DNA from 2 places in the Nocardiopsis mangrovi genome. Region 1 is predicted to be linked to the other one. Evidence: predicted binding sites of a transcription regulator. Region 1 holds the regulator's gene; the other holds the start of a gene.
The links. The regulator HspR, encoded in region 1, represses chaperone genes until heat shock. The targets are predictions, from matches to a motif close to ANTTGAGTCNNNNNGACTCAANT.

Region 1 (6,602 bases):
GGCGTCGGCCGGGGCGGTCGGGCCGGGAGACGCCGGGGATCCGCCGGAAGCGGTGTCGGCCGAACCGTCGGCTCCGCCGGCGGAGGCGGGAGAGCCATCGGCCGGGGTGTCGGTACTCGCGGAGGACTCGGGGGTGGCATCGACGGGGTCGTCGGCACCCCCGGCGGGGGGATGGGGGAGGCGCGCGGTGTGTTCGTCGGGCGTCATGAAGGGGCTTCCTCGGCTGCTCGGCGGTGCGCTCGCGCACCGGGCGAGGGACATGGGGGGAGGTGCCGCGCCCGTTCGCGGGCGCGCGGCGCCGGGCCGTGGCGCCTGCGGCGCCCGCGGCCGGGGATGTCAGGTCAGCAAGGACGCGGGCGGCCCGCGGCGCACCACACTGTGGCGCAGGACGGGCGCGCCCGTGGCCCGGACGCCGGGGTCCGGGACGGGGGCGGGGCCGCTCGGGGCGGCGGGAAGGGGGCGGCGCGGCCGGAGGAGGAGCACCCCGGACAGCATCGTCCGCACGTGGCGGGCCAGGGCGAAGGCGGCGCCCTCGCCACGGTGGACCCACCAGGCGCACAGCAGCGCGGTCACCAGGTGCGCGATCGGCATCCCCGGTGCGGAACCGTCCGGCGCGGGCACGGGCGCCACGGGGTGCGCGGCGGCATGGAGCCCGCCCGAAAGGGGAGCGCTCCCGTTCTCGACCGAGTGCGCGAGGCCGAACAGCAGGTGCAGCAGGAGCTGCCCCCACATCATCCAGCCGCAGACGGTGCCCAGGCCGCGTTCGGCGCCCGCGACCGCCCAGGCGATCGCGTAGACCAGTGCGTAGCCGGCCGCCAGACCGGTCAGTGGAACCTCATGCCCCGATGCCAGAGTGTGCCCCGCGGCGGACACCCCGACACACACCGCGGTGAAAACCGCGGCGCGCGCGGACCGGAAAGCCGACACACCCGACATCCCGGCCATCCTCGCACCGCCACCGCCCCACGGGTATCCGGTGCCGGGGTATCGGTCTCACCCCTGGGATCCGACCAGGACACGGCCCTGCGATGCGGGGCCCGTGCAATGACCCGCGCTCAGCCGCCCGCTCGTCCCGGAGCCGGTACGAGCGAATCGAGGTCGAGCGCGATCTTGAAAGGCACAGGCCGGTCGAGTGCGCCGCGAAAGATCCCGGCGGGTGCGTAGACGCCGGTAGGCGCGTCGAGTTCATACACATGGACGACCGGGAGGCCATACTCCTCCTCGACGACCCAGTAGTGCGGGATCCCCGCCTCCGCATACTTCCGCAACTTGACCTTCCGGTCCCGTTCGGCGGATTCGGGTGAGACGACCTCGACCGCGAGCGCGACGTCGGCCGGTTCGAAGCAGGTGCGGTCCGGGAGAAACGGAGCGGTGGTGACCACGAGGTCGGGCTCCGGCCGGTTGCGCTGGTCGAGGCGCACCGTCATCTCCCGCTCGACCTCCATCCCCTCGGGAAGGCGGCCTTTGAGGGCGAACACCAGCTCGTTGACGACGCGGCCATGCCACGACCGCTGGGGAGACATCATGAAGACGAGGGCTCCGTCGATCAGTTCCGTATGCCTGGGTGCTTCTGACAGACGGTCGAGATCCTCGGCGTACCAGCCCTCGATGCGAGGCGGGTACATCCACTCGGGCAGAGCTGTCATGCCTCTCAGGGTAACGACCCACACCCCGCCTTACCAGCGGATCCTGCACATCTGCCGCACACGCTGCCCCGGCCGGGCAAGACGCGGAGGCTCGCACGGCGGGCCGGGATGGGCCGGCCGGGGGTATCACGGCTCGAAGAGGGCGGCGGAGTGCCGACCATCCCCGTGCTGGCCCGCTTGGCTGCGGCGCTTGAGGCGGATCTGGCGGTGGGGCTCTCCCCGAATGCCGCCTGCCGGGTCGGCGCGGCGACGTGACCACATCGGGGGAGGCCGGCCCGGCGGCCGGGTCCGCTGGGGGAGCGGCGGCCGCCGGGGGCGGGGCGTCGTCAGGTGGTCGCGGCCACCGGGCGGGAGGGGTGGACGGTCAGGGCGTCCTTTGACGCGTCGAGGTCGACGGTCACGGTGTCGCCCTCGCGGAAGTCGCCCGACAGCATGGCCTTCGCCAGGGGGTCGCCTATGGCGGCTTGGACGAGGCGGCGCAACGGGCGGGCGCCGTAGACCGGGTCGTAGCCGGTCAGGGCCAGCCATTCGCGGGCGGCCGGGGCGACGTCCAGGGTCAGCCGGCGGTCGGCCAGCCGCCTGGCCAGCCGCTCGACCTGGAGGTCGACGATGCGCGTGAGGTCGTCGGTCGACAGGGCGTCGAACGTGATCACGTCGTCGAGCCGGTTCAGGAACTCCGGCTTGAAGGTGTTCCGCACGACCTGCATGACCTTCTCGCCGCGCGCGGATTCGTCGAGCGCCGGGTCGACCAGGAACTGCGACCCCAGGTTGGACGTGAGGATCAGCAGCGTGTTGCGGAAGTCCACGATCCGGCCCTGGCCGTCGGTGAGGCGGCCGTCGTCGAGCACCTGGAGCAGCGTGTCGAACACCTCGATGTGCGCCTTCTCGACCTCGTCGAGCAGCACCACCGTGTAGGGGCGCCGGCGCACCGCCTCGGTGAGCTGGCCGCCCTCCTCATATCCGACGTAGCCCGGAGGGGCGCCGACCAGGCGCGACACCGAGTGCTTCTCGGAGTACTCGCTCATGTCGACGCGCACGATCGCCCGCTCGTCGTCGAACAGGAACTCCGCCAGCGCCTTGGCCAGCTCCGTCTTGCCCACACCGGTGGGGCCGAGGAACAGGAACGACCCCGTGGGCCGGTCGGGGTCGGAGATGCCGGCCCGTGCCCGGCGCACGGCGTCGGCGACCGCCGCGACCGCGGGCCGCTGGCCGATCAGCCGCCTGCCGAGCTCGTCCTCCATCCGCAGCAGCTTGGCGGTCTCGCCTTCGAGCAGCCGCCCGACGGGGATGCCGGTCCAGGACGACACCACATCGGCGACGTCGTCGGCGCCGACCTCGTCCTTGACCATGGTGGGCTCCTCGCCGCCGGGCTCCTCCTCGGCGGTCGATGCCTCCTCCAGGTACTTCTCCAGCTCCGGGATCTCCCCGTACATCAGCCGGGACGCCTCGGTGAAGTCGCCGTCGCGCTGCGCGCGGTCGGCCTGGGTGCGCAGGTCGTCGAGGCGTTCCTTCAGCTCGCCGACCCGGTTCAGCCCGGCCTTCTCCTGCTCCCAGCGGGCCACCAGGCCGTTCAGCTCCTCCTGGTGGTCGGCGAGGTCGGCGCGCAGCCGCTCCAGGCGCTGCACGGAGGCGGAGTCGGACTCCTTGTCGAGCGCCATCTCCTCCATCTTCAGGCGGTCGACGGTGCGCTGGAGCTCGTCGATCTCCACCGGCCGGGAGTCGATCTCCATGCGCAGCCGCGACGCGGCCTCGTCGATGAGGTCGATGGCCTTGTCGGGCAGGAACCGCGCGGTGATGTAGCGGTCGGAGAGGGTCGCCGCGGCCACTAGGGCGGAGTCGGCGATCTGCACCTTGTGGTGCGCCTCGTAGCGGCCCTTCAGCCCGCGCAGGATCGCGATGGTGTCGGCGGCCGACGGCTCGCCCACCAGGATCTGCTGGAACCGGCGCTCCAGCGCCGGGTCCTTCTCGATGCGCTGCCGGTACTCGTCGAGCGTGGTGGCGCCGACCATGCGCAGCTCACCGCGGGCCAGCATGGGCTTGAGCATGTTGCCCGCGTCCATGGCGCCCTCGGCGGCGCCCGCGCCCACCATGGTGTGCAGCTCGTCGATGAAGGTGATGATCTGGCCGTCGCTCTCCTTGATCTCGTTGAGCACGGCCTTCAGGCGCTCCTCGAACTCGCCCCGGTACTTCGCGCCGGCCACCATCGCCGACAGGTCCAGCGAGATGAGCCTCTTGTCGCGCAGCGATTCGGGGACGTCGCCCGCCACGATGCGCTGCGCCAGCCCTTCGACGACCGCGGTCTTGCCGACCCCCGGTTCGCCGATCAGCACCGGGTTGTTCTTGGTGCGCCGCGACAGTACCTGCACGACGCGGCGGATCTCGGAGTCGCGGCCGATCACCGGGTCGAGCGAGCCCGCGCGCGCCTGGCCGGTGAGGTCCACGCCGTACTTCTCCAGCGCCCGGTAGGTCTCCTCGGGGTTGGCGGAGGTGACCCGGCCCGGGCCGCGCACGCGCTCGAACGCCTCGAGGAGGGCCTCGGGGGTGGCGCCGGCGTCGCGGAGCAGCCGGCTCGCCTCGCCGCCGTCGGCGGCCAGCCCCACGAGCAGGTGCTCGGTGGAGACGTACTCGTCCTCCATCTGCTGGGCGCGCTGGGCCGCGGTGTTCAGCGAGACGATGAGCTGCCGGGAGCTCTGCGGGGCGCTCACCGTGCTGCCCGCGGCCTTGGGCAGGCCGGCGACGGCCTGCTCGACCTTCGCGGCCAGCTCGTCAGGGGACGCGCCGACCTCCTTGAGCAGCGGGCGGATGATGCCTTCGCCCTGGCCGAGGAGGGCGGCCAGCAGGTGCAGCGGCTCGACCTGGGGTCCGCCGTCCGTGGTCGCCCGCCGGACCGCCGCCGAGACCGCCTCCTGGCTCTTGGTGGTGAGTTTGTAGTTCATGCGTCGCCGCCCCTCTGCCCCTTCCGCTAGGTGTTCCCCGCTCGGCCCGCGGGCGCGCCGAACGGCGCAGCCCCGGGCTCGCCCGGTGTCGCCCGCTCAGCCTGCGGGCGCCGTCAAGGCGCCGCCTCCCCTCGTCCAGGCGGCGCCCCCGGATCGACCCGGTCCGCCGGTACGGCGGCGGGTCTTCCGCTCACCGCTCCTGTTCGGGCGGTGGCTGGGTGTTGAAGATCGTCACGCGGGTGCGCCGCACCGGGATCAGTTCGCCGCCCTGGGTCTGGGACGACGCGCGCCGCGCCACGGCGCTGCGCGCCGCGTCGAGTTCGTTGTGCAGGTGGAAGATGTGGTCGCGCAGCTCGGCCACCTCGCGCTGGAGCTCCAGGATCCGCTTGATCCCGGCGAGGTTGACGCCCTCCTGCTGCGACAGCTGCTGCACGACGCGCAGCATGTGGATGTCGCGCATCGAGTAGCGGCGCCCCCGGCCGGAGGCCCGGCCCGGTGAGACCAGGCCCAGCCGGTCGTACTGGCGCAGGGTCTGCGGGTGCAGACCGGAGAGTTCGGCGGCGACCGAGATCACGTAGACCGGTACGTCATCGCCGAACGACGGTTCGTTCATGGCCCTCACATCCCCTTCGCCCGTGCCTCGAGTCCTCTGCGCGGGTCCTGGTCGGCGGTTGCGGCGCGGAACTTCTCCAGTGCCTCGCGGGCTTCGCCGCTCAGCTCCTGCGGCACGGCCACCTCGACCGTGACGAGCATGTCCCCCGTCGTGCCGTCACGGCGGGTGGAGCCCTTGCCGCGGACGCGGAAGGTGCGCCCGCTGGGGGTACCCGGGGGGATCTTCACCGTGACGGGGAGGCCGCCGAGGGTCGGGACGCGGACATCGGCGCCGAGGACGGCCTCGGGGAAGCTCACCGGAACGGTGATGGTCAGGTTGTCGCCGGTCTTGCCGAACACGGGGTGCGGCTGCACGTGTACCACCACATAGAGGTCGCCGGCCGGACCGCCGTTCTCGCCCGGTGCGCCCTTGCCCTTGAGGCGGATGCGCTGGCCGTCGGAGACACCGGCGGGGATGCGGGCCGAAATCGTACGGGTGCTCTTGCCCCGGCCGCTACCGCTACAGGTGGGGCAGGGGTCGTCGACGACGAGCCCGCGCCCCTTGCACTCGCTGCACGGCTCGGACAGGGAGAAGCCGCCCAGGTTCTTGTTCTCGTGCCCGGTGCCGGAGCACTTGGGGCACATCCGCGGAGCGGTCCCGGCCCGCGCCCCGGTGCCCTTGCAGGTGGGGCAGGCGGCTTCGCTGGTCAGCTGGAAGGAGCGGGTGACGCCGCCGGCCGCCTCGTCGAAGGTCAGCCGGGTCTCGGTCTCGACATCGGCGCCGCGCCGGGACTGGGTGGCGCCGCGCCCGCGACCGCCGAAGAGCCCGCCGAACAGGTCGCTGAGGCGTTCGCCGCCACCGCCACCGCCGCCACCCCCGCCGGTGCCGCCCGCCCCGCCGAAGAGGTCGCCGAGGTCGAACCCGCCCGGTCCGGTCCCGCCGTTGGGCCGGTAGGACCCGCCGAACAGCGAGCGGGCGTCGTCGTACTCCTTGCGCCGCTTCTCATCGGACAGGACGTTGTAGGCCTCGGAGATCTCCTTGAACCGGTCCTCGGCCTTGGGGTCGGCGGCGTTGGCGTCGGGGTGGTGCGCACGGGCGAGCTTGCGGTACGCCTGCTTGATCTCGTCCTTCGTGGCCGTCTTTGAGACTCCGAGGACCTTGTAGTAGTCCTTCTCCAGGTAGTCCTTGGTGCTCATCGACGTGTGCCTTCTCCCGCTCAACGCTCGGACTCGAACAGCGGCGGGGGCCCGCGGCCCCGCCGGTCGGCGCCCGCCCCGGGCGCCGCAGGGCGCCCGGGGCGGGCATCGTGCTAGGTGTCGTCGCCGGTCCCGGCGTCGGCACCGGGACCGGGCTCCGCGGGGGTCCCGGCGTCGGGGTCGGCGGTGTCGCCGGACCCCTCGGCCACGACGACGCGGGCCGGCCGCAGCA
Region 2 (6,602 bases), on a different contig from region 1:
CCCGGGCCCCCGGAGCGGCGGGGGCGGGCGACGAATCCGCGCGGTCGCGGGACCGCGGCCAGGTAGACGGCGAGCGCGACCAGAGCGAGCAGGGAGTCGGCGCCGATCCCCCACCGCCAGCCGCCGATGTCGGCCACGGCCCCCGCGACCAGGCGTCCGCTCATGCCGCCGATGGTGTTGCCCGCGATGTAGACGCCGGCGACCCGCCCGAGGTGTTCGGGGGCGATCTCCTCCGCGAGGTAGGCCATGGCGACGGCGGGCACACCGCCCAGCGCCGCCCCCTGGAGGCCGCGCAGGACCAGGAGCATCCACATTTCGGGGGCGAACGGCGCGGCCAGGCCGAGGAGCGTGGAGCAGACGAGGGCCACCGTCATCACCCGGACCCGGCCGAACCGGTCGGCGGCCCCGCTCCATACCAGGACGAACACCGCCAGGCCCGCGGTGGCGAAGGAAACACTGAGCGCCGCCTGCGACGCGGAGGCGCCGAAGCCCTCGGCCAGACCGGGCAGGATGGACTGCACCGCGTACAGCTGCGCGAAGGTGGCGATGCCCGCCGCCGTCATCGCGACCACGATCCGCCGGTACCCCCGGCTTCCGGCACGGTGTCCCTGCTCGGCCCGGAGTTCGGTGGTCGTGTCGTCCATACATCCGACGTTAGACACCGCGATCCGCCGGGGCACCCCCTGGGGGGTGCGGTCTGTCCCACACCGGTGGCGGCGGGGGGCGGCGACGGGCCCGAACGGGTGGCGGGGGCCGGCGGGCGCGGGGACCGCCGGGGCCGGCCACCCCCCGGATCAGGCGCGACGCCTCAGAGGCCGACCACCTGGCCGGTGCGGGCGCTGCGGCGCGCGGCCTCGATGACCTCCAGCCCGTGGATGACCTCGTGGAGCTCCACCGGCACGGGTTCGGCCTCGCCCACGGCGTCGCGCACACCCGCGTAGAACGCGGGGTAGGCGCCGCGCTCGCTGGGAACGGTGCGCAGGCCGCCGTCGGCACCGAGGCGGCCCCACGCCGATTCCGGCTCGACCCCCCAATCGGGTGCGTCGGGGCGCTCCCCGCGGCCGAGCCGCTCCTCCTGGCCGTCGAGCCCGTCGATGGTGAACGCCGCGGCATCGCCCAGGACCCGGAAGCGCGGCCCGAGCTGGGCGGCGACGGCGCTCATCCACAGGTGGGAGCGCACGCCCGAGGCGTGGGTGAGGGCGAGGAAGGCGTCGTCGTCGGCCCCCGCTCCGGCGCGGCGGGCGTCGAGTTCGGCGTGGACGGAGTCGACGGGACCGAAGAGGTTGACCGCCTGGTCGATCAGGTGCGAGCCGAGGTCGTAGAGCAGGCCCGCACCGGTGTCGGCGGTTCCGCGTTCACGCCAGGTGTCCTTGGGAACGGGGCGCCACCGCTCGAAGCGGGATTCGAACCGGTGCACCCGGCCCAGCGCGCCGTCGTCGATCAGCTTCCAGAGGGTGAGGAAGTCGGAGTCCCAGCGCCGGTTCTGGTAGACGGTCAGGACCCGGCCGAGCCGGTCGGCCTCCGCGGCGAGCCCGCGCGCCTCGGCGGCCGTGAGCGCGAACGGCTTGTCGACCACCACCGAGAGCCCGGCCTCCAGGGCGCTGCGGGCGAGCGGCGCGTGGGTGTCGTTGGGGGTGGTGATGACGGCGATCTCGAACTCGCCGGAGCGCTGCCACAGCTCATCGGCGGACCCGAGCACCGCGGCGCCGGGATACCGCTTCCGCACCGCCGCCCGCCGCCCGGGATCCCCGGTCACCACGGCCGAAAGCCGCAGCCCCGGAGTCGCGTCGACCAGCGGGGCATGGAACACCTCGCCCCCTTTGCCGTACCCCACGACGGCGACATGCAGTTCCGGCCCGGCCTCATCCCCAGTGGTCATGGGGCAACTCTAGTCAGACGCCCGCCCTCAGCTCGTCGGCCGAATGCCCTTTGGCCGCGATGAGGCGCCGCACGTCCGCGGCGGAGACGAACACCTCCTCGCGTGCCGCCTCGGCACCGAGGCGCTCCTCCAGCCATTCCCGCATCAGTACGGTGACCTTCACCCCCCGCTCCTCGGCAGCGCTGCGGAGCCCCCGCATGACGTTGCGCGGCACCCGCAGCGAAGTGGTGACCATCGGGTTCTCCACGGCACCGTCGTTCGGGACGGATTCCGCGATCTCCTCGGAGAAGTCATGCTCATCGGCCCACGCCGCGATCTCTTCCAGCCGCTTCGGGTCCATCTCAGTTCCCCTCCACCTTTCGGAACCAGCGCAACTCCGCGGCGCTCATGTCGCGCGCGGTCGCGATGTAGGTCCGGCCGTCCATGCTCTCCGCCGCCACCACCATGATGCACCGCCCCGCGTCTGTGCGTCCGAAGACATAGCTGACGCCGCGCCCAGGTCTGCGGCGGTTCTTCCGATCGCCGAGGACGGTCTCGACCTCGTCCGGTGTGACGCAATGGCGGGCGATGTGCGCCTCTGCCTGCTCAGTCCACATGATCTCGCCAAACACAGAGTAAACGTAATGCCTTTTGCATTGCAATACCCTCTGAAACGAGAACTCGCGGAGCATCAAGATCAAGGGGGCCGCCGACCCCTCCAGGTCGGCGGCCCCCTTTCGTGTCGGCGCCCGGCGTCAGGCCGCCGCTGCGGTCTCGGCCGTGTGCGCCGGTTCCAGGGCCAGCTCCAAGACCTCGCGGACGTCGCTGACCGGGTGGACGGTCAGCTGTTCCAGCACGTCCTCGGGGACGTCGTCGAGGTCGGGCTCGTTGCGGGACGGGATGAGGACCGTGGTGATCCCCGCCCGGTGGGCCGCGAGGAGCTTCTGCTTGACCCCGCCGATCGGCAGGACGCGGCCGGTGAGGGAGACCTCTCCGGTCATCGCCACGTCGGCGCGTGCCGTGCGGCCCGACAGCAGGGACGCCAGGGCCGTCGTCATGGTGACACCGGCGCTGGGGCCGTCCTTCGGGGTCGCGCCGGCCGGGACGTGGATGTGCACGCCGCGGTCCTTGAGGTCGGCCACCGGCAGCTCCAGCTCCGCCCCGCGCGAGCGCAGGTAGGAGAGCGCGATCTGCGCGGACTCCTTCATGACGTCGCCGAGCTGGCCGGTGAGGGTCAGCCCGCCGGCGCCGGACTCCGCGTCGGCCAGGGACGCCTCGACGAACAGCACGTCGCCGCCCGCCCCCGTGACCGCCAGGCCGGTGGCCACGCCGGGCACCGCCGTGCGGTCGGCGGACTCCGGGGTGTGCTTGGGCCGGCCGATGTAGTCGGACAGGTCGCCCGCGCCCACCGTCACCGGCAGCTCCCGGTCGCCGAGGGCCACGCCCGCGGCGATCTTGCGCAGCACCCGGGCGATGGTCCGCTCCAGGCCGCGCACCCCCGCCTCGCGGGTGTACTCGGCGGCGATGCTGCGCAGCGCGTCGTCGCCGAATCCGGCCTCGCCGGAGTCGAGCCCGGCCCGCTCCAGCTGGCGCGGGAGCAGGTGGTCGCGGGCGATGACGACCTTCTCGTCCTCGGTGTAGCCGTCCAGGAGCACGAGCTCCATCCGGTCCAGCAGCGGGCCGGGAATGGACTCCAGGGCGTTGGCGGTGGCCAGGAAGACCACGTCGGACAGGTCGAGGTCGACCTCCAGGTAGTGGTCCCTGAAGGTGTGGTTCTGCGCCGGGTCGAGAACCTCCAGCAGGGCCGCCGTGGGGTCGCCGCGGAAGTCGCTGCCGACCTTGTCGATCTCGTCGAGCAGCACGACCGGGTTCATCGACCCGGACTCCTTGATCGCGCGGACGATGCGGCCCGGCAGCGCGCCCACGTAGGTGCGCCGGTGGCCGCGGATCTCGGCCTCGTCCCGGACGCCGCCCAGGGCCACCCGGGTGAACTTGCGGCCCATGGCGCGCGCGACGGACTCCCCCAGCGAGGTCTTGCCGACACCGGGCGGGCCGACCAGGGCCAGCACCGCTCCGCTGCGCCGGCCGCCGACGACGCCGAGCCCGCGCTCCTCGCGGCGCTTGCGCACCGCCAGGTATTCGACGATGCGCTCCTTGACGTCGTCGAGCCCGGCGTGGTCGGCGTCGAGCACGCCGCGCGCCTCGGCGATGCCGTAGGCGTCCTCGGTGCGCTCGTTCCACGGCATGTCCAGCACGGTGTCGAGCCAGGTGCGGATCCAGCCGGACTCCGGCGAGGAGTCGCCGGCGCGCTCCAGCTTGTCGACCTCGGCCAGGGCGGCCTTGCGGACGTGGTCGGGCAGCTCGGCCAGCTCCACGCGTTCGCGGTAGTCGTCCTCCTCGCTGCCCGGCTTGCCGTCGAGCTCGTTGAGCTCCTTGCGGATCGCGTCCATCTGGCGGCGGAGCAGGAACTCCCGCTGCTGCTTCTCGACGCCTTCCTGCACGTCCTGGTCGATGGTCTCGGCGACGTCGAGCTCGGCGAGGTAGTCGCGGGTCCACTCGGTCAGGAGCCGGAGCCGTTCGGTGACGTCGTAGGTCTCCAGGAGCTGGAGCTTCTGGGCGGTCTTGAGGAACGGCGAGTAGCCGCCGCGGTCGGCCAGCCGCCCCGGGTCGTCGAGCTGCTGCACACCGTCGAGGACCTGCCAGGCGTTGCGCTTCTGGAGGTAGGTGGTGAGCAGGCCCTTGTACTCGCGTGCCTGTTCGAGGACCTTGCCCGGGTATCCGCCTTCGGGGGCCTCGTCGGTGTGGGTCTCGGCCGAGACCCACAGGGCCGCACCGGGGCCGGTGGTCCCGCTGCCGACGCGGGCGCGGGCGGCGCCGCGGACCACCGCGGCGGGCTCGCCCTCGGGGGTGCGCCCGACCTGCTCGATGACGGCAACGGTGCCGAAGGGGGCGTAGGTCCCGTCGATGCGCGGGACGATCAGCACGCGGGGCTTGGTGGTGGAGCGGACACCGGGGACTCGGGCGCCGGGGCCGCTCGCCTGCGCCGCGTCGATGGCGGCGCGGACCTCGGAATCGGAGATGTCCACCGGCACGACCATGCCGGGGAGCACGACGTCGTCGTCGAGGGGCAGCACGGGCAGCGTCACAGTGGACTGCTCTTCGGTCATCGGACCCTCCTTGTTGAGTCACTAACACTCAATAAAGAAGAGTCCCCGTTTGTTCCGCGTTCCCCGTTCGCCGTCAGCGATCGCCGGAGTTCCCGTCCGGGCACCGAGAACGGAGACCGTGACGCAACCGTTACGGGGGGAATCCCGGCGAACCGTGGACACTGAGCGACAAAGGAACTTCCATCGGTGAAATCACCGGTCTATACCAGTACCGGTCACCGCTGGAGGTGCGCGTATGCCCCTGTCCATGCCACCACCCCGCCTCTCCTCGCCCCTCGCCGCCTGCCTGTCCCTCGCCCTGCTCACCTCCGGCTGCGCCTACCTGCAAGGCGGCGGAGGGCAGGTGGCCGACCCCGATTCCCCCGCCTGCGCGCCGTTCCGCCAATGGCAGGACACCGGGGGCGGCCGGGTCGAGGTCTACGCCTCGCTCCGCGACGAGGTGGGCGAGGCCATGCAGGCCGCATGGGACGACTTCGCCCGCTGCACCGGGATCCACATCTCCTACGAGGGCACCGGGGAGTTCGAGGCGCAGATCCAGGTCAAGATCGCCGGCGGCAACGCCCCCGATGTCGCCTTCTTCCCCCAGCCCGGCCTCCTGGCCCGCTTCGTCGAATCCGGCGACGCGCTCCCCCTGCCCCCGGGGGCCGCCCAGCGGGCCGAGGAGGGCTGGACCGAGGACTGGCTGGACTATGTGGAGCACGGCGGGGAGCTGTACGGGACCCCGCTCGGCGCCAACGTGAAGTCGATCGTCTGGTACTCGCCGCGGTTCTTCGCCGACAACGGCTATGAGATCCCGGAGACCTGGGACGACATGATCGCCCTGAGCGACCGGATGGCCGGCGACGGCGTCACCCCCTGGTGCGCCGGCATCGAATCCGGCGAGGCCACCGGCTGGCCGGTGACCGACTGGCTGGAGGCCGCGGTCCTGCGCCAGTACGGGCCCGAGGTCTACGACCAGTGGGTGGCGCACGAGATCCCGTTCGACGACCCGAGGATCACCGGGTCCCTCGACCGGGTCGGCGAGATCCTGCGCAACCCCGACTACGTGGGCGAGGTGCAGTCCATCCTCACCACCTCCCAGCAGGACGCCGGGCTGCCCCTCCTCGACGGCGGGTGCGGCATGTACATGATCGGCTCGTTCTACGCCTCGAACTTTCCCGAGGGGACCGACATCTCCCCCGAGGGCGACGTCTTCACGTTCGACCTGCCCGAGATGAACCCCGACGTCGGCCGGCCCGTGCTCGGCGGCGGCGAGTTCGCCGCGGGCTTCGCCGACCGCCCCGAGGTGGTCGCCTTCCAGGAGTACCTGGCCACCGTCGACTACGCCGACCGCCGCGCCCGGGCCGGCGCCTGGTTCTCCGCACACGTCGACAGCGACCTGGACGCCCTGCTCAACGCCAACGACCGCTTCGCCGCCGAACTCCTGCGCAACCCCGACACCGTCTTCCGGTGGGACGGCAGCGACAACATGCCGGCCGCCGTCGGCTCGGGCACTTTCTGGCGCGGGATGACCGACTGGGTCAACGGCGACGACACCGGTGACGTCGCCGCCTACGTCGAGAACTCGTGGCCGGTCT

Region 2: lon (endopeptidase La) is a predicted target of HspR. The motif match lies at 5,037-5,059, and genes of this name have one in related genera.

Annotation. Positions count from the first base shown of each region.
Region 1 is NZ_JBHSFQ010000057.1:8,449-15,050, reverse strand. It holds gene ACFO4E_RS29490 (PepSY domain-containing protein) at 1-207, opposite strand, end outside; gene ACFO4E_RS29485 (hypothetical protein) at 337-873, opposite strand; gene ACFO4E_RS29480 (Uma2 family endonuclease) at 1,056-1,646, opposite strand; gene ACFO4E_RS29475 (helix-turn-helix domain-containing protein) at 1,587-1,901, shown strand; gene clpB (ATP-dependent chaperone ClpB) at 1,973-4,582, opposite strand; gene ACFO4E_RS29465 (heat shock protein transcriptional repressor HspR) at 4,773-5,195, opposite strand; gene dnaJ (molecular chaperone DnaJ) at 5,201-6,370, opposite strand; gene grpE (nucleotide exchange factor GrpE) at 6,484-6,602, opposite strand, start outside.
Region 2 is NZ_JBHSFQ010000001.1:111,260-117,861, forward strand. It holds gene ACFO4E_RS00520 (MFS transporter) at 1-644, opposite strand, end outside; gene ACFO4E_RS00525 (Gfo/Idh/MocA family oxidoreductase) at 809-1,879, opposite strand; gene ACFO4E_RS00530 (hypothetical protein) at 1,893-2,219, opposite strand; gene ACFO4E_RS00535 (hypothetical protein) at 2,221-2,490, opposite strand; gene lon (endopeptidase La) at 2,614-5,025, opposite strand; gene ACFO4E_RS00545 (ABC transporter substrate-binding protein) at 5,261-6,602, shown strand, end outside.